Regions from separate parts of the Massilia sp. Se16.2.3 genome, predicted to be linked through region 1. Evidence: riboswitches for the same ligand, from Rfam matches in the RefSeq annotation. Region 1 holds a riboswitch; the other holds the start of a gene.
The links. Region 1 has a riboswitch for thiamine pyrophosphate ahead of G4G31_RS19835 (TonB-dependent siderophore receptor). Riboswitches for the same ligand answer to the same signal wherever they lie in the genome.

Region 1 (10,309 bases):
CGCAGGATCCCGTTCGTGCTGGTGCAGGGGGACCTGCCGCAGCGCGTGCGGCAGGTCGAACGGGCACTACATGTGCTGGGGATCGATTAGGAGCGCCTGAAAAACGTTTCAGGCGCTCCAGAACATGTTCAGAAGTCGAACTGCGCCGACATGCGGAAGGTGCGCGGTGCGCCCGGCAGCAGGTAGCCGCCCAGTTCCTGGGTGACGTCGCGCCAGTAGAACTTGTCGGTCAGGTTGTCCACCCGTGCACGCAGCGTAACGCTCGTCGCGCCCATCTTCACGCCATAGCTCGCGCCCAGGCCGAACACGTGGTAACCCGGCACATTGACGGTGTTTTCCGGATCGAAGGACTTTTCGCCCGCGTACTGCCACTGGCCGCTGACCTTCAGGCCCGGCACCGCCGCCACCGCATAATCCGCCCACAGCGTCGTCTTCAGTTCCGGCACGTTGGTGACGCGCTTGCCGTCGTAGCGCGCCGAGCCGGTGTCTTCCTGGCGCGCGCGCAGTGCCATCAGGGTGGCGCCATAGGTCAGGGCGCCGTTCGTGCGCTGGGCCGCCAGCTCGAAGCCGCGGTGCACCTGCTCGCCCTTGCGCACGAAGGTCGGCTTGGGCAAGCCGGTATCCTCGTCGAACTCGAAGCCCTTGGTGATCTGGAACAGGGCGGCGGTGAAGGCGACGTCGCCGAAGCTGCCCTTGGTGCCGAGTTCGACCTGCTTCGAACGGTTCTGGCCCAGGTCCGTGTTCTCGTTGTTGGTACCCATGTCGGCGACGCCGCCGGCGTCCAGGCCGCGGGCGAAGGTAGCGTACACGTTCCAGGATGGGGTGACGCCATACACCAGCGATACGCTCGGCAGGACGTACGCGCCGCGGCTATTGACCCAGCCCAGTTCCGGTTCCGGCAACTGGGTGGTGTCGATCTTCACGTAGCGCAGGCCGGCGTGCAGCGCCAGCTCGGGCGTGAGCGTGAGGATGTCCTGGACGAAGAGCGAACGTTCGCGCTCGGTGAAGCGTTCGCTGACCGGGCCGGTCGCCGGGTTGCCCGGCGCCGGATCGACGACCTGGTTCTGGTAGATGTTGCTCGAGCCGGCGTAGTCGTAGACGTAGTCGCCGTAGCGGTTATGGCGCTCGCTGTAGCTGGTGCCGACCGTCAGCACGTGGCGCAGCGCACCGGTGGCGACGCGTCCCTGCAGCTGCGCCTGGATGCCGAACGGGGTCTTGCGTTCGCCGACGCTCTGGTAGTCGTAGACGTCATAATCGCCGTTCGAGCAGTAGCCCGGATAGAAGCCCTCGCCCTCGTTGCTGCAGCCGTAGGGGAAGGCGGTGAAGTCGTCGCGCTTGAACCAGTGCTTGTTGGCCGCGACCGTCGCTCGCCAGTCGCTGTTGATGCGATAGTCGAAGCGCAGGCCGAAGTTGGCGCTGTCGGTGTCGACCGGTCTGGTCCAGGGCTGGGCGTTGAGCAGGGTCTTGGCCGAGATGTTCGCCGGCAGCGCCACGCCGCGGATCAGCTGGTAGCCGGGCGCGGTGATCTGTTCCTTGTGCTGGAAGTCCATGTCGAGCTGCAGCAGCGCGTCTGGTGTGATCTGCCAGTCGAAGGCGCCTGACACGAACTGGCGCTTGCCGTCGGCACCGTCGACGTAGGAGCGCAGGCGCTCGGCGGCGGCGTTGACGCGGTAGCCGAAGCGGCGGTCGTCGAAACGTCCGCCCAGGTCCAGCGCGCCATAGAGCGTGCCGCGCTCGCGCGCTTCGAAGGTCACGGAACGGAGCGGCGTGTTGGTCGGACGCTTGGTCACGAAGTTGAGGATGCCCCCCGGCGCGGCCAGGCCCGCCTGCATGCCGGCCACGCCCTTGAGCAGCTCGAGGCGCTCCTTGTTCTCGAGCGGGATCTGGGTATCGGCGGGGATGACGATGCCGTCCTTGCGATAGCCCGAGTTATTGTTCAGCATGAAGCCACGCACCGAGAACTGCTCGGCATAGCCGACCGCGTTGTAGGCATCGCCCACCGAGGCGTCGTAGGCCAGCGCATCGGTAGCGCTGCGAATCGAGAGGTTCTGCATCTGTTCGCGGGTGATTGCCGAGACCGAGACCGGGGTCTCGACGATCGGCAGGTCGGCGAAGCCGCCGATGCCGGCACGGTCGCTGACCGTCCATTTATTGCCGGTGACAAGCACCGAGGCGACCGGCTCCTGGGTCTGTGCGGACGCGTCGATGGTGAAAGCCTGGGCGAGGGCGCAGGCAAGTAAGGTGTGCTTTAAAACTGGTTTCATGGGTTTGCTCGTTTTCGCGCGCCACGATGGGCGCGCCGCTTCTTCAAAAAGCCGGAGCCAACGTGGGGGAAGGGCAAACAAGGGGGAACTGCGTTGCGCTTTCCTTCGCTGGCATTATCCAGATCAGGTACGAAGGGTATCTCTCACCCGAAGCGAAGCTTCAGGACCCCTAGCGAGGCGCGAGTGTACCACGGCCGGGGACGGCCGTGGTAATTCTGTCAAGGGGCGTGGGGTGGACGGCTCGACCGGGCAAGGGCCCGAGCCGTCCGGTTCGCGCCGTCCACGCGTTCAACAGGCGTCCGCGCTGGCGCGGCGTGGCAAAGCGAATTGGACGCGTGAGACCTCAGGCTTCGGCCGCTTCGTGCAGCGGCGATGCGTGCTCGTGGTGGGCGCGTGCGTGCTGCAGGTGGCGCTGCAGGGTGGCGCGGGTGCTGTCGCCGATCGCGCGCCAGTATTCGCGGCGCTGGGCGGCGCGCTTGCGGTGCTTCGACGGCATGTCTGCCAGGGGCTTGAGGTAGAAGGGCAGCGCCACCAGCCAGGCGTGGCCGGCCATCTCGACCCCGCCGAGCAGCTTCCAGAAGCCGTCGTAGGCATTCGTGAAGTGCTTCAGCTGGTCCGGGTCGAAGGCGATGTGCGAGCTGCATTTCACGGCCACCACCTGCTCCATGCCGACCGCCTGCGCCACGCCCTGCATCGCGGCGAAAGTGAAGAAGCTGGGCGAATTGTTGGGGAAGCAGCGTTCGAAGGCGTCGAAGGCTTCGCCCGAATCGGTCCAGCGGCCCTGGTTGCGGGCGATGAAGGGGACCAATGGAGACGGCACGCCGGCGACCGCGCCCTCGATCCACGAGAACGACAGGCGGTGCAGCACCTTGCCGTCGGCGACCAGGGCAATGGTCAGGTCGCCTTCGGCATTCATGCGCGAAGCCATCTCGAGGCGGATCACGAATTCGTTTTCGCCCACGGTCTGGCGCCACAGGGCCAGCCCGCCGGCCGCGTACACGGCCTGCTTGTAGGCGGCGTTGAAGGTGGTTTCCTCGAAGCGGTAGTGAGACAGGACGCACCGCACGCGATCGCTGGCGCTCAGGCCGCGCACCAGGTAGCCGCGGTGGCTGAGGTGGTGGAAGGGGTCGTCGTGGGACCGCAGCATCACGTAGTTGCGGTAGACGTCGAGCTGGCACAGGGCCGCGTGATCGCGATAGAACATCAGCACGCGGGCGCTGCGCAGGATCGACATCAGCCAGGATGACAAACGCAACTGGCGGCGGCCGGCCCGCCAATGGCGGGTCAGTTGAGCGAAGATCATGGGGCGCTCCGTTAAAGGCATCGGGTTGCAGGCAGGTTCATGGTGGCTTACCTGGCTGCTACCGGCGGTGACATTGCTCAAGGGAAATAAGTTCTCTGAGGCAATATTCTTATCGCCACGGTCACGCAAGGTCAACATGCATCTTCTCTCAGGTGTGGTTTATAGCGGAACGCCGGGTTCCCGTATTGCAAGATTATCACGCGCTAAACAGCTGCCGACAGTTCCTCGCCAGCACGGTTTCCGGTCGCCCCAGCGCGCATGCCGTCCGCATGAATGATTCCCGATCGTAACATATTGACGGCAAACGTTGCCTACAGGATAGGCGGTCGTTGCGCCGGCGGGACAGGCCTGCCCGGGTGCGGGGCGGCCGCTTTACCTGATCCCGGTTTCCGGCTCATGATGGCCTTTCGATCAACCTTGAGGATCCGATCATGGCGCAATCGTACGAACTGTTCTATTGGCCGGGCATCCAGGGACGCGGCGAATATGTCCGCCTGGCGCTGGAGGAAGCGGGAGAAGACTACGAGGACGTGGCGCGCGGTCCCGGTGGCGTCGATGCCATGATGGCCGCGCTCAAGGAAGGCCCGACGCCGGCCTTTGCTCCGCCTTTCCTGCGCGCCGGCGGCATGATGATCGGCCAGACCGCGGCGATCCTGATGTTCCTCGGCGAACGCCATGGCCTGGCGCCTCAGGATGTGCAGGGCCGGCTGTGGACCCACCAGCTGCAGCTGACGATCGGCGACCTGGTGGGCGAGGCGCACGAGACCCACCATCCGGTCGGCAGCAATCTGTATTACGAAGACCAGAAGCCGGAAGCGCGGCGGCGTGCGCAGGAATTCACGGCCGCGCGCATTCCCAAGTTCCTCCGTTATTTCTCGCACGTGCTGGGCGAGGGCGACTACCTGCTCGGGCAGGCGCTCGGCTATGCCGACCTGTCGCTGTTCCAGACCCTGGAAGGGCTGCGCTATGCCTTTCCGAAAGCGACGGCCCGCGCCCTGGCCGCGTATCCAAACCTGGAGCTGCTGCGCCAGCGGGTGGCCGGGCGGCCGCGCATTGGCGCCTACCTGGCGTCGCACCGGCGCCTGCCGTTCAGCGAGGAAGGGGTCTTCCGGCACTATCCGGAACTGGATGCGTAGCACCGGTGCAGCGCTTCAATCCCAGGGCGGCGCGAAATCCGGGTCGACCAGGCGCAAGCGATGCGCAGCGCATTTTAGTGCACCGCAAGGTCGAGAATGATTGCCCGAACTTCGGTCTGGCGCTAAGCTCAGAAGAGTATTACAGGACCGTAAAAAAACGTTCGTTCACCCTGAAAGGAGCGCAACATGAGTCTTAAGGTCAAGCCAGTCGAAGACGGCATGCACACCATCACCCCGCATCTGGTGTGTGCCCGCTGCAGCGAAGCCATCGAGTTCTACAAGAAGGCCTTCGGGGCCGAGGAAGTGATGCGCATGCCCATGCCCGATGGCCGCGTCGGCCACGCCATGCTGCGCATCGGCGATTCGCCGCTATTCCTGGCCGACGAGTTCCCCGACTACGGTTCCCTCAGCCCCTTGGCGCTGAAGGGCTCGCCGGTCGTCATCCACCTGTCGATTCCGAACGTGGACGAGATGTGGGCGCGCGCCACCGCAGCCGGCGCCACCGTGCGCATGGAACTGGCCGACGCCTTCTGGGGCGACCGCTATGGCCAGCTGGAAGATCCCTTCGGCCACCGCTGGTCGCTGGCGACCCATGTGCGCGACGTCTCGCCCGAGGAGATGCAGCAGGCGATGGACGACATGATGCGCCAACAGCAGGAGTGCGCACAGACGCCGGCCTGACCGGGCCGGGCCGGGCCTGGCCTGGCCGCGGCGCATGCGGCGGGCGTGTGCGGTCTGGCCGCGTTGCATGCCCGCGCTGTCCTGGCCTGGCCGCGGCGCATGGCCCGGGGTGTTCGGGCCCAGCCGCGCCGCGTGCCGCGGCGGGTCGCCCACGCTACGCGGCAGCCGCGTGCAGGTGTTCGTACAGGATGAGGCTGCCGATGACGATGAGCACGAGGCCGCCCACCAGCTCGGCGCGCTTGCCGACCAGCGCGCCGAGGCCGCGTCCGAGCATCACGCCGATCGTCACCATGACGAAAGTGGCGCAGCCGATCGCGGCCGCGACCACCGGGATGTTAGCGTCGATAAAGGCCAGGCCGGCGCCGACGATCAGCGCGTCGATGCTGGTGGCCATGCCGGTCAGGGCCAGGCGCCAGAAACCGTGGCTGCTGGGCTTGTCTTCCCCGGTCTCGGGCGCCTGCAGGCCTTCGTGGATCATGCGCAGGCCGAGCAGGCCCAGCAGTACGAAGGCGATCCAGTGGTCCCAGGCTTGCACGTAGGGCGCGGCGGCCTGGCCGAGGGCCCAGCCAAGCAGTGGCGTCAAGCCTTCGATGACGCCGAAGATGGCACCGGTGCGCAGTGCCTCGCGCAGTTGCGGCCGCTGCAGGGCCGCACCCTTGCCGACGGCGGCGGCAAACGCATCGGTGGACATGGCAAGGGCGAGCGAGGCGGTAGCGGCGATATTCATGAAAACCTTCCATCGGGCGGAGGCGAGGGCAGGCCCGCGTGGCCCGAACGCACGCGGACATGCCAAAGGTCTTGCCAACCGGACGGCTGCCCGCACCACGGCGCGCTGGCGCCGAGCATGTTGATACGGGCACTGCACGCACAGCGGTGCTGGCGGCAGCAGGCTACTCCCCAATGGATGGCGATATTGTACCGTAGGCGCAGGGGACGCGAGCCGCTCATCGGTGCCGGCCCGCGACCGTAACCCGCTGCGGCCGCCTCACGCTGAACGCGGGCATTTGCGCAAGCGCGAAGGGCCCACGTAGACTGGACCGCGGGCCGGCGCCGCGCCGAACCACTACCCATGCCGGGAGGACAGTTTGGATACCGACGACATCGGCGCGCTCGACATCGTGATCGTGCCGCCCACGCATGACCCGGGCGACGGCTTCATGGTGCGGCGCGCACTGCCCAGCCGCCAGCGCCGCATGGTCGGCCCCTTCGTCTTCCTCGACCAGATGGGGCCGCACGTATTCCAGCCCGGGCGCGGCCTCGACGTGCGTCCGCACCCGCATGTGTGCCTGGCCACCGTCACTTACCTGTTCGACGGCGAAATCCTCCATCGCGACAGCCTGGGCAGCGTGCAGGCGATCCGTCCGGGCGAAGTCAACTGGATGACGGCGGGTAGCGGCATCGTCCATTCGGAGCGCACCGGCAGCGCGCTGCGCGAGGGCGGCTCCGCTTTGTTCGGGCTGCAATGCTGGGTGGCGCTGCCCGGCTGCTTCGAGGAAACCGCTCCCGCTTTTGCCCACCTCGATGCCGGCGCCTTGCCCGTGCTCGAAGGCGAGGGCATCAGTGCGCGCGTCGTCGCCGGCAGTTTCTGGGGCCGGCGCGCGCCGGTCGCCACCTTGTCCGACATGTTCTACGTCGACGTGATGCTCGATCCCGGTGCGCGCATCGCGATGCCGCCCGAGTATCCCGAGCAGGCCATTTATATTGTCGAGGGACGGCTCGACCTGGGCCGCGACGGCAGCTTCGATGCCGGCCAGCTGGTGGTATTGAAGCCCGGCGCCGAGGTCGTGCTTGCCGCCGCCGGGCCCGGCCGTACCCGCCTGATGCTGCTGGGCGGCGAGCCGATGGACGGGCCGCGCTACCTGTCCCGGAATTTCGTCGCCAGTTCCGAGGAGCGCATCGAACAGGCCAGGCGCGACTGGCAGGAAGGGCGCTTCCCGCAGGTGCCCGGCGAGCACGAATTCATCCCGCTGCCCGAATCCCGGGGCAGGCCGGTGCGCTACCCCTGACGCGGCCAGCCGTGCCGGCCTCGCTGGCGCGCGCCCACCGCCGGCGAGTTTACGCCCATGTTTCGGCAAGGCCCGCGCAGAGACGTCCGGTGCGCCGACGCCCCGGCCGATGGCCTCGGCGTTCCTGGCCGGCTCGAGCAGGCCGTCACCGGCCGCGCTATCATCTGAGCTCTACCATGCAAAAGGAGCAAGCCGTGCGCCACACCCTCCCTTCGACGACCCGTCCGGACCGCCCCGCGGCAGTGCCGTGCCGGCCTTGCGGCGCGCCACGTACAGGCGGCATGCTCGCAGCATCGGCATGCGGGGTGCAGCGATGAACGCCGCGGAAGTCCAGCGCATCGCCGCCTTTTCCGACGGGATTCAGGGCGGCAATCCGGCCGGCGTCTGGATCGGCGAAACCATGCCGCCAGATACGAGCATGCAAGCCGTCGCCCACCAAATCGGCTACTCGAAACCGCATTCGCCGCGCCGCTGGGCGAGGGCTGGCGTGCGCGCTTTTTTTCGCCGGAAGCGGAAGTGCCGTTCTGCGGCCATGCCACCATCGCCCTCGGCGCCGCGCTGGCGGCCCGCTGCGGCGACGGCGTCTATGCCTTGCAGCTGAACGATGCGGCAATTACCGTCGAGGGACGGCGCGAGGCAGACAGTGCGGACGGTGCAGCGCTGACCTCGGCCGCCCTGCAGTCGCCGCCGACGCGCAGTGCGCCGGCGCCTGCCGACGTGGTGGCGCGCGCGCGCTCGCCCTGTTCGGCTACCGCGGCGGGGATCTCGACCCGCGCATCCCGCCGGCCCTGGCCCATGGCGGGGCGACGCACCTGGTGCTGGCCCTGCGCAGCCGGGAAGCCACGGGGGCGATGCGCTACGAGCTCGATGCGGGCCGTGCCTTCATGCGCGAGCTCGGCATAGTCACCGTGGTGCTTGTCTGGGCGGAAAACGAGCGGCTGTTCCATACGCGCAACCCGTTCGCGGCAGGCGGCGTGTATGAAGACCCGGCCACCGGGGCCGGCACCGCCGCGCTCGCCGGTTACCTGCGCGACATCGGCTGGCCGCACGGCGGCGGCATCGACGTGGTGCAGGGCGAAGACATGGGCATGCGCTCGCGCCTGCGTGCCGCCATCGGCGCGGAAGCGGGTGGATCGATCCGGGTCTCGGGGACGGCGCGGCCGCTGTAGTGCCGGACACTGCACGCCTGGCCTACGGCGGCGTGCGTGAAATCTTCGCATCGGCCGGCCCGTGATGTTGCAACTGAACATGCGAGCATACGCCGATCGTGCAGGCAGCGGATGCCGCTTTGGAATAGGGGTATGGCCTGCACTCATGGGTGCGCCTGGCGCGGCGCGCCTGCCAAATTGATGCTATGCAATATGCTTACTGACTCGCGAGTTTTGTCAATTTGGAAGTAAAGGGCAAAAGCCTTCCTGCTCCGCAGTTAGATATTTCTCCTGGAGATCGATAATTGTCGGGTGCCAAGTTTTCTTGCTTGGGCTTACTTAATTACGCAATCTTTAGGAGTTATCGGTCATGGAGCTGTGCCACGCAAACGTCGCTACCGGAGGAACCGCGCCCGCGATTCGACACATGGGTGCTCAGCAGGGTGCACGCGGCGCAGTCGAGCGCCTGCCGTTCACGATCCGCCGGGTCGAGACCGAAGACGACCTGCTCAAGGCCGTGCGCATCCGCCATGCCGCCTATGCGCGCCATGTGCCGGACTTCGCCCGCTCGCTGGCGCTGCCGGAAGCGGCCGACTACGAAAGCGACACCATCGTGCTGCTGGCCGAGTCCAGGCTCGACGGCACGCCGCTGGGCAGCACCCGCATCCGCACCAACCTGTTCCGGCCGCTGGGCGTGGAAGAATCGGTCGAGCTGCCGGACTGGCTGCAGGGACGCCGCCTGGTCGAAGCGACCCGCCTCGGCATCGACGAGGGCCGCACCGGCCGCATGGTCAAGATGGCGCTGATCAAGGCCTGCTACCTGTATTGCCAGCAGAACGACATCGAGTGGTCGGTCGCGACCGGCCGTCCGACCGTGGCGCGCCAGTACGAACAGCTGATGTTCGTCGATGTCTTCCCGGGGCAGGGCCCGATCCCGCTGGGCCACGTCGGCAACATCGCGCATCGCGTCATGGCCTTCGAGATCGCCAGTTTCGAGGCGCGCTGGGCGGCCGCGCGCCATCCGCTGCTGAACTTCTTCTTCAACACCGCGCATCCCGACATCGACGTCGGCCCCAAGCCCGACCCGAGCCGTCCGCGCGTGTGCTCCGCGCCGCAGGTGCCAATCGCCACGGCAGGCCTGGCGCCGCGCGCTCTGGCCCTGGCCTGACTCGATATTGCAACACGGAATCGCGCTAAGCTTGTATCCTTGCGCCTGACGAGGCTGTGCACGACGTGCGCGGCCTTTGCTGTTTGCTGCAGTAAGCTGCAGGTTGCTCTCGATACCGCCTATGCCTAACACTCCCGCTTCCACGCCCAGCGCTTCCCGGACCACGGTCCATGTCGCCGTCGAAAAAGTGCTGGGCGTGTTCGCGTATTACCTGATTCCCCTGGCAATAGGCCTGTTTTCCCTCGTCGCACTGCTGTTCTGGCACAACCAGTACAACGTGGGCGAGCCGGCCAAGCTGCCGCTGCGCGTTCTCGTGCAGGATGCCGACAGCACCTCCGCTGGCGCCACCCCGGTCGCCATCCTGTCGCGCCTGCAGTCCTACCCCACCGTGTCGAGTTACGAAACCCAGCTCGCCGAGCAGCCGATCTGGTTCAGCTTTGCACCGATGACGGCCTCGGTCGACCAGGACGTCATCGAATTTCCGTCGCGCCATGCACTGGCCGTCCGTTGCTGGGATGCGACAAGCTTGCGTCCGCTGGGCGACGCCACGCGCGGCCATTCGAGCGGGGCGATCGATGCCGTGAAGGCGGGCTTTGCGCTGCG
Region 2 (10,309 bases), 2.6 Mb from region 1:
ACTTGATGCGCATGTCGACGATCGGCACGATCGTGCCGCGCAGGTTGACCACGCCCTTGACATGTTCCGGCGCGCTGGCAATGCGGGTGACGGCCTCGTAGCCGCGGATTTCCTGCACCTTCAAAATCTTGATGCCGTATTCTTCGTTGCCGAGCTTGAATGCGAGCGCTTCCAGCACGCCGTCGTTCATCAAGGTGTTGTCCATGTCATTCCTGCTGTAGAAGAGGGGGATATCCCCGGAGATCCCCTATTTTTGCTCATGAGCAATAAATAGGGAAGTCCAGCATAGCCGATCTGTCTCGCCCCTACAACTGACTGTCCATCAAACCCCCTGCGCGTGGGCTGCAGCGGCCCCCTCGAACAGTGTGGCGAAGCGGCGCGCCGCGCTTTCCGGGTCGGCTTCGCCATACACGCTCGTGATTGCCGCCACCATGTGGGCACCCTGCGCCACCAGGGGGTGCGGCGTTCGATGGGGTCATGCCGCCGATGACGACCAGCGGCAGCTCCAGTTCGGCGCGCGCGGCGGCCAGGATCGATGGCGCCGTGACGAAATCGTATTGTTTGACGGGCGAGGGATAGAAGCCGCCGAAGGCAGCGTAGCTCGCGCCCGCCGCCTGCGCCGCGCGTGCCAGCGCCAGCTCACCATAGCAGGAGGCGCCGACGATCTTGTCGCGCCCGAGGCCCCAGCGCGCCTGCTGCAGCGCGGTGTCGCCCCCGCCCAGGTGCACGCCGTCGGCATCGATGCGCATGCACAGGTCGAGGTGGTCGTTGACGACCAGCGGCCGCTTGTGGCGCCGGCACAGCGCCAGCAGCGCCGTCGCCTGCTCCAGGCGCAGTGCCGCGCCGGCCTCCTTGTGGCGGTACTGCACCGGGGCCGCGCCGCCGCGCAGGGCCGCTTCGGTGGCGGCCAGCAGCCGGTCGGTGTCGTCCCAGTTCGGGGTGACGAGATACAAGCCGTGCATATTGGATCCTTTCATGTGGTGGGCAGCGCCTGCACGCCGTCCTGGCCTGTGCGCTGTAAAAAGCGGCGGGGAATGCGCTGGCCCGGCGCGATCGCGAAGGCCTGGGCCAGGGCTTCGTGGCAGTAGGACTGGGCGGCTCCCAGCGCCTCGAACATCGATTCGCCCAGCGCCAGGCGTGCGGCCAGGGCGGCCGCCAGGGTGCAGCCGCTGCCGTGGTAGGCGCCGGGCAGGCGCGGCCAGCGCCAGCGCTGTTCCAGCTGTCCGTTGGCATACCAGCGGTTGGTGACGAACTGGCCATCGCCATGGCCGCCCGTGACCAGCCACTGGGCGCCGGGGAAGGCGCCGATCGCGCAGGCTTCCGGCTCGTTCGGCAGCACGATGGTGGCCAGCGCCAGCAGCTCGGCGACGGCATCGAGCGGATCGCCGGACGCCAGCGCATCGCCATGGCCGCTGGCGAGCACCGGATCGAGCACGACCGGCAGCTTCGGATCACGCTTGCGCAGGCTTCTCAGCAGCCCGGCAATCGCCAGCGCATTTGCGCGGTTGCCGGGAATGCCGATCTTGACCGCGCGGATGGCGCAGGTATCGATCAGGGCCTGGGCCTGGTGCAGCACGAACTCGGTCTCGACCGGACGCACGGCATGCACGCGGTTGTTGTCCTGCACCGTCAGCGCGGTGGCCACCGGCAGCGCGTGGGCACCCTGGGCGGCGATCGCCGGGATGTCGGCGGCCGAGGCCGGCGCCGCCGCCGGGATCGAGGCCGGCGAAGACCAGCACCGCCGGCGCCATGCCGGGGAGATGCCGGCCGCGCTATGCGACGCGCCATGCGACGCGGTACCCGGCGCGCTATGCGACGCGGTACCCGGCGCGGTAACCGACGCCGACCCGGTCGCCAGTCCGATGACAGCCGCCCTATGGGACGCCCTATGGGACGCCCTACCGGACGCCGTCACGCGAGGCGCCCGTCGCTTGGTGACGAGGGCGACGCGGCGAAGCGGCGCGGCATGCGTCCGGCGAGGTAGGCCTCGCGGCCCGCTTCCACCGCCAGCTTCATCGCGCGTGCCATGCGCACCGGCGCGCGTGCGCAGGCAATCGCGCTGTTCATCAGCACGCCGTCGCAGCCGAGTTCCATCGCGATCGCCGCATCCGACGCGGTGCCGACGCCGGCGTCGACCAGCACCGGCACGCGGGCCTCCTCGATGATCAACTTGAGGTTCCAGGGGTTGAGGATGCCCATGCCGGAACCGATGAGGGAGGCCAGCGGCATCACGGCCACGCAGCCGATCTCCTGCAACAGTTTCGCCTGCACCGGGTCATCGCTGCAGTAGACCATGACGTCGAAGCCGTCGCGCACCAGGGTCTCGGCCGCCTTCAGGGTTTCCGGCATGTGCGGGAACAGCGTGGTCTCGTCGCCCAGCACCTCGAGTTTCACGAGCTTGTGCCCGTCCAGCAGTTCGCGCGCCATCTGCAGGGTGTAGACCGCGTCCCTGGCGTTGTAGCACCCGGCGGTATTGGGCAGGATGGTGAACCGGGACGGCGGCAGCACGTCGAGCAAATTTGGCGCCTTCGGATCCTGGCCGATGTTCACGCGGCGGATTGCCACCGTGACGATCTCGGCTTCGGCCGCCAGCGTGGCCTCGCGTGTTTCATCCAGGTCGCGGTACTTGCCGCTGCCGACCAGCAGGCGCGAGCGGTATTGCTTGCCCGCGATGGTGAGGAAGTCTTCGCTCATGTTCATCCTTTGTTCATCCTTTCAGCCGCCGCCGATGGCGCGCACGATGTCGACCTTGTCCTGGCGCGCCAGCACGCGCGAGGCCCACTGCTGGCGCGGCACCACCTCGCGGTTGACCGCCAGCGCCACCGCCTGCTTCCCGACGCCGAGCGCCTGCACCAGGTCGCCCAGGGTCTGGCCGTCCAGCAAACTGTAGGGTTCGCCATTGAGTTCGATGTCGAACATGCTCAGACCTCGCGGTACAGTTTCGCGCCGCCGCGCACGAATTCGATCGCCTTTTCCTGCATGCCGCGCACCAGAGCCGTGTCTTCGCCCACGCCCTGCTCGGCCGCGTAGGCGCGCACTTCCTGGGTGATCTTCATCGAGCAGAAATGGGGGCCGCACATCGAGCAGAAATGCGCCACCTTGGCGGAATCCTTGGGCAGCGTCTCGTCGTGGAAGGCGCGCGCCTTGTCCGGGTCGAGCCCGAGGTTGAACTGGTCTTCCCAGCGGAATTCGAAGCGCGCTTTCGACAGCGCGTTGTCGCGGATCTGCGCGCCCGGGTGGCCCTTCGCCAGGTCGGCGGCGTGGGCCGCGATCTTGTAGGTGATGATGCCGTCCTTGACGTCGTTCTTGTCGGGCAGGCCGAGATGCTCTTTCGGCGTCACGTAGCACAGCATCGCGGTGCCGTACCAGCCGATGTGGGCCGCGCCGATGCCGGAGGTGATGTGGTCGTAGCCGGGCGCGATGTCGGTGGTGAGTGGCCCCAGCGTATAGAACGGCGCTTCCATGCACTGTTCCAGCTGCAGGTCCATGTTCTCCTTGATCAGGTGCAGCGGCACGTGGCCGGGCCCCTCGATCATCACCTGTACGTCGTGCTTCCAGGCGATTTGGGTCAGTTCGCCGAGGGTCTTCAGTTCGGCCAGCTGGGCCTCGTCGTTGGCATCGTAGATGGAACCCGGACGCAGGCCATCGCCCAGGCTGAAGGCCACGTCGTACTGCTTCATGATGGCGCAGATGTCCTCGAAATGCGTGTAGAGGAAGGACTCCTCGTGGTGCGCCAGGCACCACTTGGCCATGATCGAGCCGCCGCGCGACACAATGCCTGTCAGGCGCTTGGCCGTCATCGGCACATACGGCAAACGCACGCCGGCGTGGATGGTGAAGTAGTCGACGCCCTGCTCGGCCTGTTCGATGAGGGTGTCGCGGTAGATTTCCCAGGTCAGGTCTTCGGCCTTGCCGTTCACTTTTTCCAGCGCCTGGTAGAGCGGCACGGTGCCGATCGGGACCGGGCTGTTACGGATGATCCATTCGCGCGTCTCGTGGATGTGCTTGCCGGTGGACAGGTCCATCACGTTGTCGGCACCCCAGCGGATCGCCCAGGTCATCTTTTCCACTTCCTCGCCGATGGACGAGGTGACGGCCGAGTTGCCGATGTTGGCGTTGATCTTCACCAGGAAGTTGCGGCCGATGATCATCGGCTCGCTCTCGGGGTGGTTGATGTTGGCCGGGATGATGGCGCGGCCACGGGCGACCTCGGAACGCACGAATTCCGGCGTGATCTCCTCAGGAATGGCGGCACCGAACGACTGGCCCGGATGCTGGCGGCCCAGCAGCGCGGCCGTGCGCCGGCCCATCTCGCCGCTCGCTTCCAGCGACGCCAGGTACTCCTTGCGGCGCAGGTTCTCGCGCAGGGCGATGAATTCCATCTCGGGGTGATGATGCCGCGGCGGGCGTAATGCATCTGGGTGACGTTGGCGCCCTCTTTCGCGCGGCGCGGCTTGCGCTGCAGCTCGAAGCGCAGCGCGTCCAGGCTCGGATCAAGCAGGCGCCCGGCGCCGTGAGGTCGAGCTCGGGCCGGACAGCTCCTCGGTGTCGCCCCGTTCGGCGATCCAGGTGCGGCGCAGTGCCGGCAAGCCGCGGCGGATGTCGATGGACGCTGCCGGGTCGGTGTAGGGGCCGGAGGTGTCGTAGACAAAGACGGGCGGGTTGGTCTCGCCGCCGAAGCTGGCCGGGGTGTCGCTTTGGGCGACGGCGCGCATCGGCACGCGGATATCGGGGCGGCTGCCTTCGATGTAGACCTTGGTCGAATTCGGGAAGGGGGCAATCGCGGCGCTGTCCACCATGGCGGTGGCGGCGTCGAACTTCAGTGGTGCATTCATGCGGCTCCTTTGCGTGAGGAGCCAGCAAAGGAGGCCGAGAGTGGCGTCAGGCGCGTGCGTGGGCACGAATCCGCATCTCGAAAGCTTCCCTTCGCTGGCATTATCCAGATCAGGTTCAGAGGGTATGTCTCACCCGCGCATCGATCGACGCGCAGGACCCCTAGCGTGTGCTGCCTTGCGGCAGCGGGCGGATTATAGCCTGCGAATTGGCGTTAGCAAAAAAATATTGAGCGCTTACTCGGGACGGGTGCTCCCCTGGACATGGGGTTGTTGCCTGTGCCGTTCGTGATGGGTTCAATCCGCGCGGGCACAGGTGCCCACCCTGGGGGACATGTGCGTTGAACCGGGGGTTGCCTGGGCTTGCCAAGAGGGCCTCCTGTAGGGTGGGCACCCCGTGCCCACGCGGATTGGGCATACCGATACCAACACACGCAACACACGCAACAGCGCCACGAACGACAACGATTCGACGCCGAATTTCCCGCTATCGCCTGACCTCACCCCCGCCCTCCTCCTCTATAATGGTCGTTTTCGCACCTCACACTGCCACATCATGGAATTAGCCAAGTCTTTCGAGCCAGCCGACATCGAACAACACTGGCGCGCCGCCTGGGAAGAGCGCGGGTATTTCGCCGCCACGCTCGACGCCGGCAAGCCCGCGTTCAGCATCCAGTTGCCGCCACCGAATGTGACGGGCACGCTGCACATGGGCCACGCGTTCAACCAGACCATCATGGACGGCCTGACGCGCTACTACCGCATGCGCGGCCATAACACGGCCTGGATTCCGGGCACCGACCACGCCGGTATCGCCACGCAGATCGTGGTGGAGCGCCAGCTCGACGCCCAGAAGGTCTCGCGCCACGACCTCGGTCGCGACGAATTCATCAAGAAGGTCTGGGAGTGGAAGGAAAAATCGGGCAACACCATCACCGGCCAGATGCGCCGCCTGGGTGCCTCGGCCGACTGGAGCCGCGAATACTTCACGATGGACGAGACCCGCTCGAAGGTCGTCTCGGAAGTGTTCGTGCGCCTGTACGAGCAGGGCCTGATCTACCGCGGCAAGCGCCTGGTGAACTGGGACCCGGTGCTGGGCACGGCCGTCTCCGACCTGGAGGTCGATTCGGTCGAGGAAGACGGCTCGATGTGGTATATCCAGTACCCGTTGGCCGACGGCTCGGGCCACCTGACGGTGGCCACCACCCGTCCTGAAACCATGCTGGGCGACGTCGCCGTGGCGGTCGATCCGACCGACGAGCGTTACACTCACCTGCACGGCAAGATGCTGAAATTGCCGCTGACGGATCGCGAAATCCCGATCATCGCCGACAGCTATGTGGACAAGGAATTCGGCACCGGCTGCGTGAAGATCACCCCGGCGCACGACTTCAACGACTACGCCGTCGGCCAGCGCGCGAATCTCGCGCCGATCACGATCATGACGCTCGACGCGAAGATCAACGAGAACGCCCCCGCGCAATACCAGGGCCTGGACCGTTTCAAAGCGCGCAAGCAGATCGTCGCCGACCTCGAAGCGCTTGGCCTGCTCGAACAGGTGAAACCGCACAAGCTGATGGTGCCGCGCGGCGACCGCACCGGCGTCGTGATCGAGCCGATGCTGACCGACCAGTGGTTCGTCGCCATGACGAAGCCGGCCCCGGAAGGTAGCTTCAATCCGGGCAAATCGATCACCGAAGTGGCGCTCGAAAAAGTCGCCAGCGGCGAAATCAAGTTCGTGCCGGAGAACTGGTCGACAACCTACAACCAGTGGCTGGGCAATATCCAGGACTGGTGCATCTCGCGCCAGCTGTGGTGGGGCCACCGCATCCCGGCCTGGTTCGACGAAGCCGGCAACATCATCGTCGCCCGTGACGAGCAAGAAGCCAAGGCCAAGGCCGCCGCGCAAGGCATCACGGGTGAACTGCGCCGCGACGAAGACGTATTGGACACCTGGTTCTCCTCGGCCCTCGTCCCCTTCTCGACCATGGGCTGGCCGGAGGAGACGCCGGACATGAAGATGTTCCTGCCCTCGTCGGTGCTGGTGACGGGCTTCGACATCATCTTCTTCTGGGTCGCGCGCATGGTCATGATGACCGCGCACTTCACGGGCAAGGTGCCCTTCGAGACCGTGTACGTGCACGGCCTGGTGCGCGATTCGCAGGGCCAGAAGATGAGCAAGTCGAAGGGCAATACGCTGGACCCGATCGACCTGATCGACGGTATCGACGTCGAGTCGCTGGTGGCCAAGCGCACCGCTGGCCTGATGGACCCGCGCGCCGCCGAAAAAATTGCGAAAGCCACGCGCAAGGAATTCCCGAGCGGGATTCCGGCCTTTGGCACCGATGCCGTGCGCTTCACGATGGCAAGCTACGCGTCCCTGGGCCGCAACATCAATTTCGACCTCGGTCGCGCCGAGGGTTATCGCAACTTCTGCAACAAGCTGTGGAATGCGACGCGCTTCGTGATGATGAACACCGAGGGCAAGGACTGCTCGGCGCCGAACCCCGAGGACCTGTCGCCGTCGGACCGCTGGATCATCTCGCTGATGAACCGGGTCGAGCTGGAAGTGGCGAAAGGCTTCGAGGACTACCGCTTCGACAACATCGCCAGCAGCATCTACAAGTTCGTCTGGGACGAGTACTGCGACTGGTACCTGGAAGTGGCCAAGGTCTCGGTCCAGCAAGGTACCGAGGCGCAGCAGCGCGCCACCCGCCACACGCTCCTGCGCGTGCTGGAAGTGATCCTGCGCCTGGCGCATCCGGTCATTCCGTTCGTGACCGAGGCACTGTGGCAGGCGGTGGCGCCGCTGGCCGGCAAGTCGGGCGACAGCATCATGCTGCAGCCCTACCCGATCGCCAATCCGGATGCGATCGACGAGTCCGCCGAAGCCTGGATGGCGCAGCTGAAGGAGCTCACGAATGCGACGCGCAACCTGCGCGGCGAGATGAAGCTGTCGCCGTCGGTGCGCGTGCCGCTGATCGTCGAACCGGGCAATGAAGCCGACCGCGCCAACATGGCCGGCTTCGCGCCTTTCATCGCCTCGCTCGGCAAACTGGCGGAAGTGCAGATCGTCGATGCCCTCCCGGAATCGCCGGCCGCCGTGTCGGTTGTCGGCACGACCAAGCTGATGCTGAAAGTGGAAATCGACGTCGCCGCCGAACGCGAGCGCCTCTCGAAAGAGATCGCGCGCATCGAGGGCGAGATCGCCAAGGCCAACGGCAAGCTGTCGAGCGAAAGCTTCGTCGCGCGCGCGCCGGCTGCCGTCGTGGCGCAGGAGAAGGAACGCCTGGCGAACTTCAGCGCGACCATCGAGAAGATGCGCGAGCAGCTGGGCAAGCTGCCGCCAGCCTGATCGGGCGGGCTGCCAGCCGCATGAAACCGGCCGCCGGGTGCAAGCCCGCCGGCCGGTTTTTTTCATTCTGTGCTGCTACACTGCCGTGCTCTATTCCACCTCAAGCAACCAGCTATGAAACCTCGCGCAAACGGCGGCCTGGTCTATTCCACCGATGGCGGGCGCATGTGCCCGGAATGCCGCCAGCCCCTCTCCCAGTGCGCCTGCAAGGCGAGCACCGTGCCCACCGGCGATGGCGTCGTGCGCGTGTCGCGCCAGACGAAAGGCCGCGGCGGCAAGAGCGTTACCCTCGTCAAGGGCCTCACGCTCGACGCCTCCGCCCTCGCACTACTCGGCAAGCAGCTGCGCACGGCCTGCGGCTCGGGTGGCACCGTGAAGGATGGCGTGATCGAAGTGCAGGGCGACCACTGCGAGCTCGTCATGGATACGCTGACCAGGCTTGGGCACCGCCCGAAGCGCACCGGCGCCTGACGCACCAACTGAGAGGCTGGGGTCAGGTCTGACATTCGGACACGAACTCGACTATAGGGTGCATCGTCCGGGGCTGTTTTTGTACGATGTGCCACTGGAGTGCAAGCTGACACGTGTGAGGCCTGAAGCCAAGGCAGAGGCCGTGTCCAAATGTCAGACCTGACCCCAGCCTGTATGCCGTCTGTCGGTCTTCTGGACTAGGCTGGCCGGTGCTGGGTATCCGCGCCACGCGTCACATGCAGCATGCGGCTCGGGGAGCGCACTTTGGCGGTGTGCCACACTCCGCGCGGCACGAGCGCCGCAGCGCTGCCTTCGAGCGTCACCGTTTCCACCGTCCCGTCGCGCTCCAGCAACAGTTCCACCGCGCCGGAGAGCAGATACACGAACTCGTCGCCCTCCGGGTGCATTTCCCAGGTCGGCCAATCCTCGGTGAACGCAAATTCGGTAATCAGCCAGCCTTTGTCATAACGTGCGCTCTCGGGTTCGGGCAGCTGCCAGAAGCCGTTGCCATCGAGCGCCCGGGCGCTGCCGTCTTCCGAGAGGTGGACATAGGTTTCGCGGAGATCGAGAGGCATGGCGGCTCCATTGGCGAGGAAGGTCAGTCAATGCTATCACCTCCGAAGCCCGGTCCCACGAAGGCAGGCCGTGGCGACGGCAGGTCCATCACACCGCCGCCGTGAGACCGATTGCCGGCGCCCTGCCTATTCCTTGCGGCGTGCACGCCGGCGGGCCGCCAGCAGCGCCCCCAGGCCCAGCCCAAGCATGCCCGCATGGGCCGGTTCCGGCACCGGCGCCACCCGCGTCACGATGTTGTCGATCCGCCCCCAGTCTTCGCCATAGATGTCGTCCGGGTCGGGCGTGGTCATGTACCAGTTGATGTAATTGACGTTCTGGAAGCTGGCCGGCAGTTCGACGTGGGTCAGCGGCACTTCGCCGACGATATTGAAGGTGGCGCCGTTGTCGGCAATGAAGGTCGAGGTGCCGCCCAGGTACTCGAAGCCGAGCACGTCGAAATTCGCCCCGTCCGTGCGCCGGATCTGGTAGGGCGAAGAGCCGAACTGGCTGTGCAGCCAGAGGTCGCCGCTGCCCGGGTGCAGGTGGCCGCCGCCGACGCCTGTTTCCAGCGAGACGATGTCGAAGCCGGACTCGCTGTAGGAGTCGATGTAGATGCCGCTGATGTCGTCGAAGTCGATGACGACGATATCGGCGGAGGCGGTCCCTGCCCCCAATGCCAGCACGGACGCAGCAAGGAGCTGCCTCATCAATCTGGATACACTCATGATGTTTCCTCAATGGTTGAGTTGAGAACGCGCAAAGACTTTGCGCCTGAGTTCCAGCATATGGACGAGCAGTGCTCCGATATTGATGTGTTTCAAAGTGTGGGGCCGCACGAAATCGGCGTGGGCGCGTCGCGCGTGATGCGACACCAGACGATTCAGGCCAGTGCGGGATAAGGTCGCCGCCAACGATCGCCGCGCCGGCATGCGCCTTGCCGCCGTCTGCAAGGCGATGCTGCGGCGGATGGTCTCGCGCTGCGCGCCGGCGCGGTACAACAGGTTGTAGCTCTCGAAGGGAATCATCTTGCCGTCCGGCTGGGCGAAGTGGATGCAGGATTTCTTCAGCGCGCGTACGTCCAGCGATGGAAGCCGAC

Region 2: it holds a riboswitch for thiamine pyrophosphate, as region 1 does, so the genes downstream of both, thiC (phosphomethylpyrimidine synthase ThiC) here and G4G31_RS19835 (TonB-dependent siderophore receptor) in region 1, are expected to answer to the same signal.

What each region holds. Positions count from the first base shown of each region.
Region 1 is NZ_CP050451.1:4,341,797-4,352,105, reverse strand. It holds gene G4G31_RS19840 (AAA family ATPase) at 1-90, shown strand, start outside; gene G4G31_RS19835 (TonB-dependent siderophore receptor) at 129-2,264, opposite strand; TPP riboswitch at 2,348-2,445, opposite strand; gene G4G31_RS19830 (DUF535 family protein) at 2,608-3,567, opposite strand; gene G4G31_RS19825 (glutathione S-transferase) at 3,999-4,703, shown strand; gene G4G31_RS19820 (VOC family protein) at 4,890-5,384, shown strand; gene mntP (manganese efflux pump MntP) at 5,539-6,111, opposite strand; gene G4G31_RS19810 (pirin family protein) at 6,542-7,390, shown strand; partial or broken gene G4G31_RS19805 (PhzF family phenazine biosynthesis protein) at 7,704-8,559, shown strand; gene G4G31_RS19800 (hypothetical protein) at 8,966-9,706, shown strand; gene G4G31_RS19795 (bifunctional diguanylate cyclase/phosphodiesterase) at 9,828-10,309, shown strand, end outside.
Region 2 is NZ_CP050451.1:1,746,093-1,756,401, reverse strand. It holds gene G4G31_RS08135 (chemotaxis protein CheW) at 1-205, opposite strand, end outside; partial or broken gene thiE (thiamine phosphate synthase) at 323-962, opposite strand; gene G4G31_RS08125 (bifunctional hydroxymethylpyrimidine kinase/phosphomethylpyrimidine kinase) at 974-1,915, opposite strand; gene G4G31_RS08120 (thiazole synthase) at 1,912-2,694, opposite strand; gene thiS (sulfur carrier protein ThiS) at 2,716-2,919, opposite strand; partial or broken gene thiC (phosphomethylpyrimidine synthase ThiC) at 2,922-4,835, opposite strand; TPP riboswitch at 4,905-5,007, opposite strand; gene G4G31_RS08105 (valine--tRNA ligase) at 5,389-8,187, shown strand; gene G4G31_RS08100 (translation initiation factor Sui1) at 8,302-8,658, shown strand; gene G4G31_RS08095 (cupin domain-containing protein) at 8,856-9,233, opposite strand; gene G4G31_RS08090 (PEP-CTERM sorting domain-containing protein) at 9,360-9,938, opposite strand; gene G4G31_RS08085 (hypothetical protein) at 9,948-10,309, opposite strand, start outside.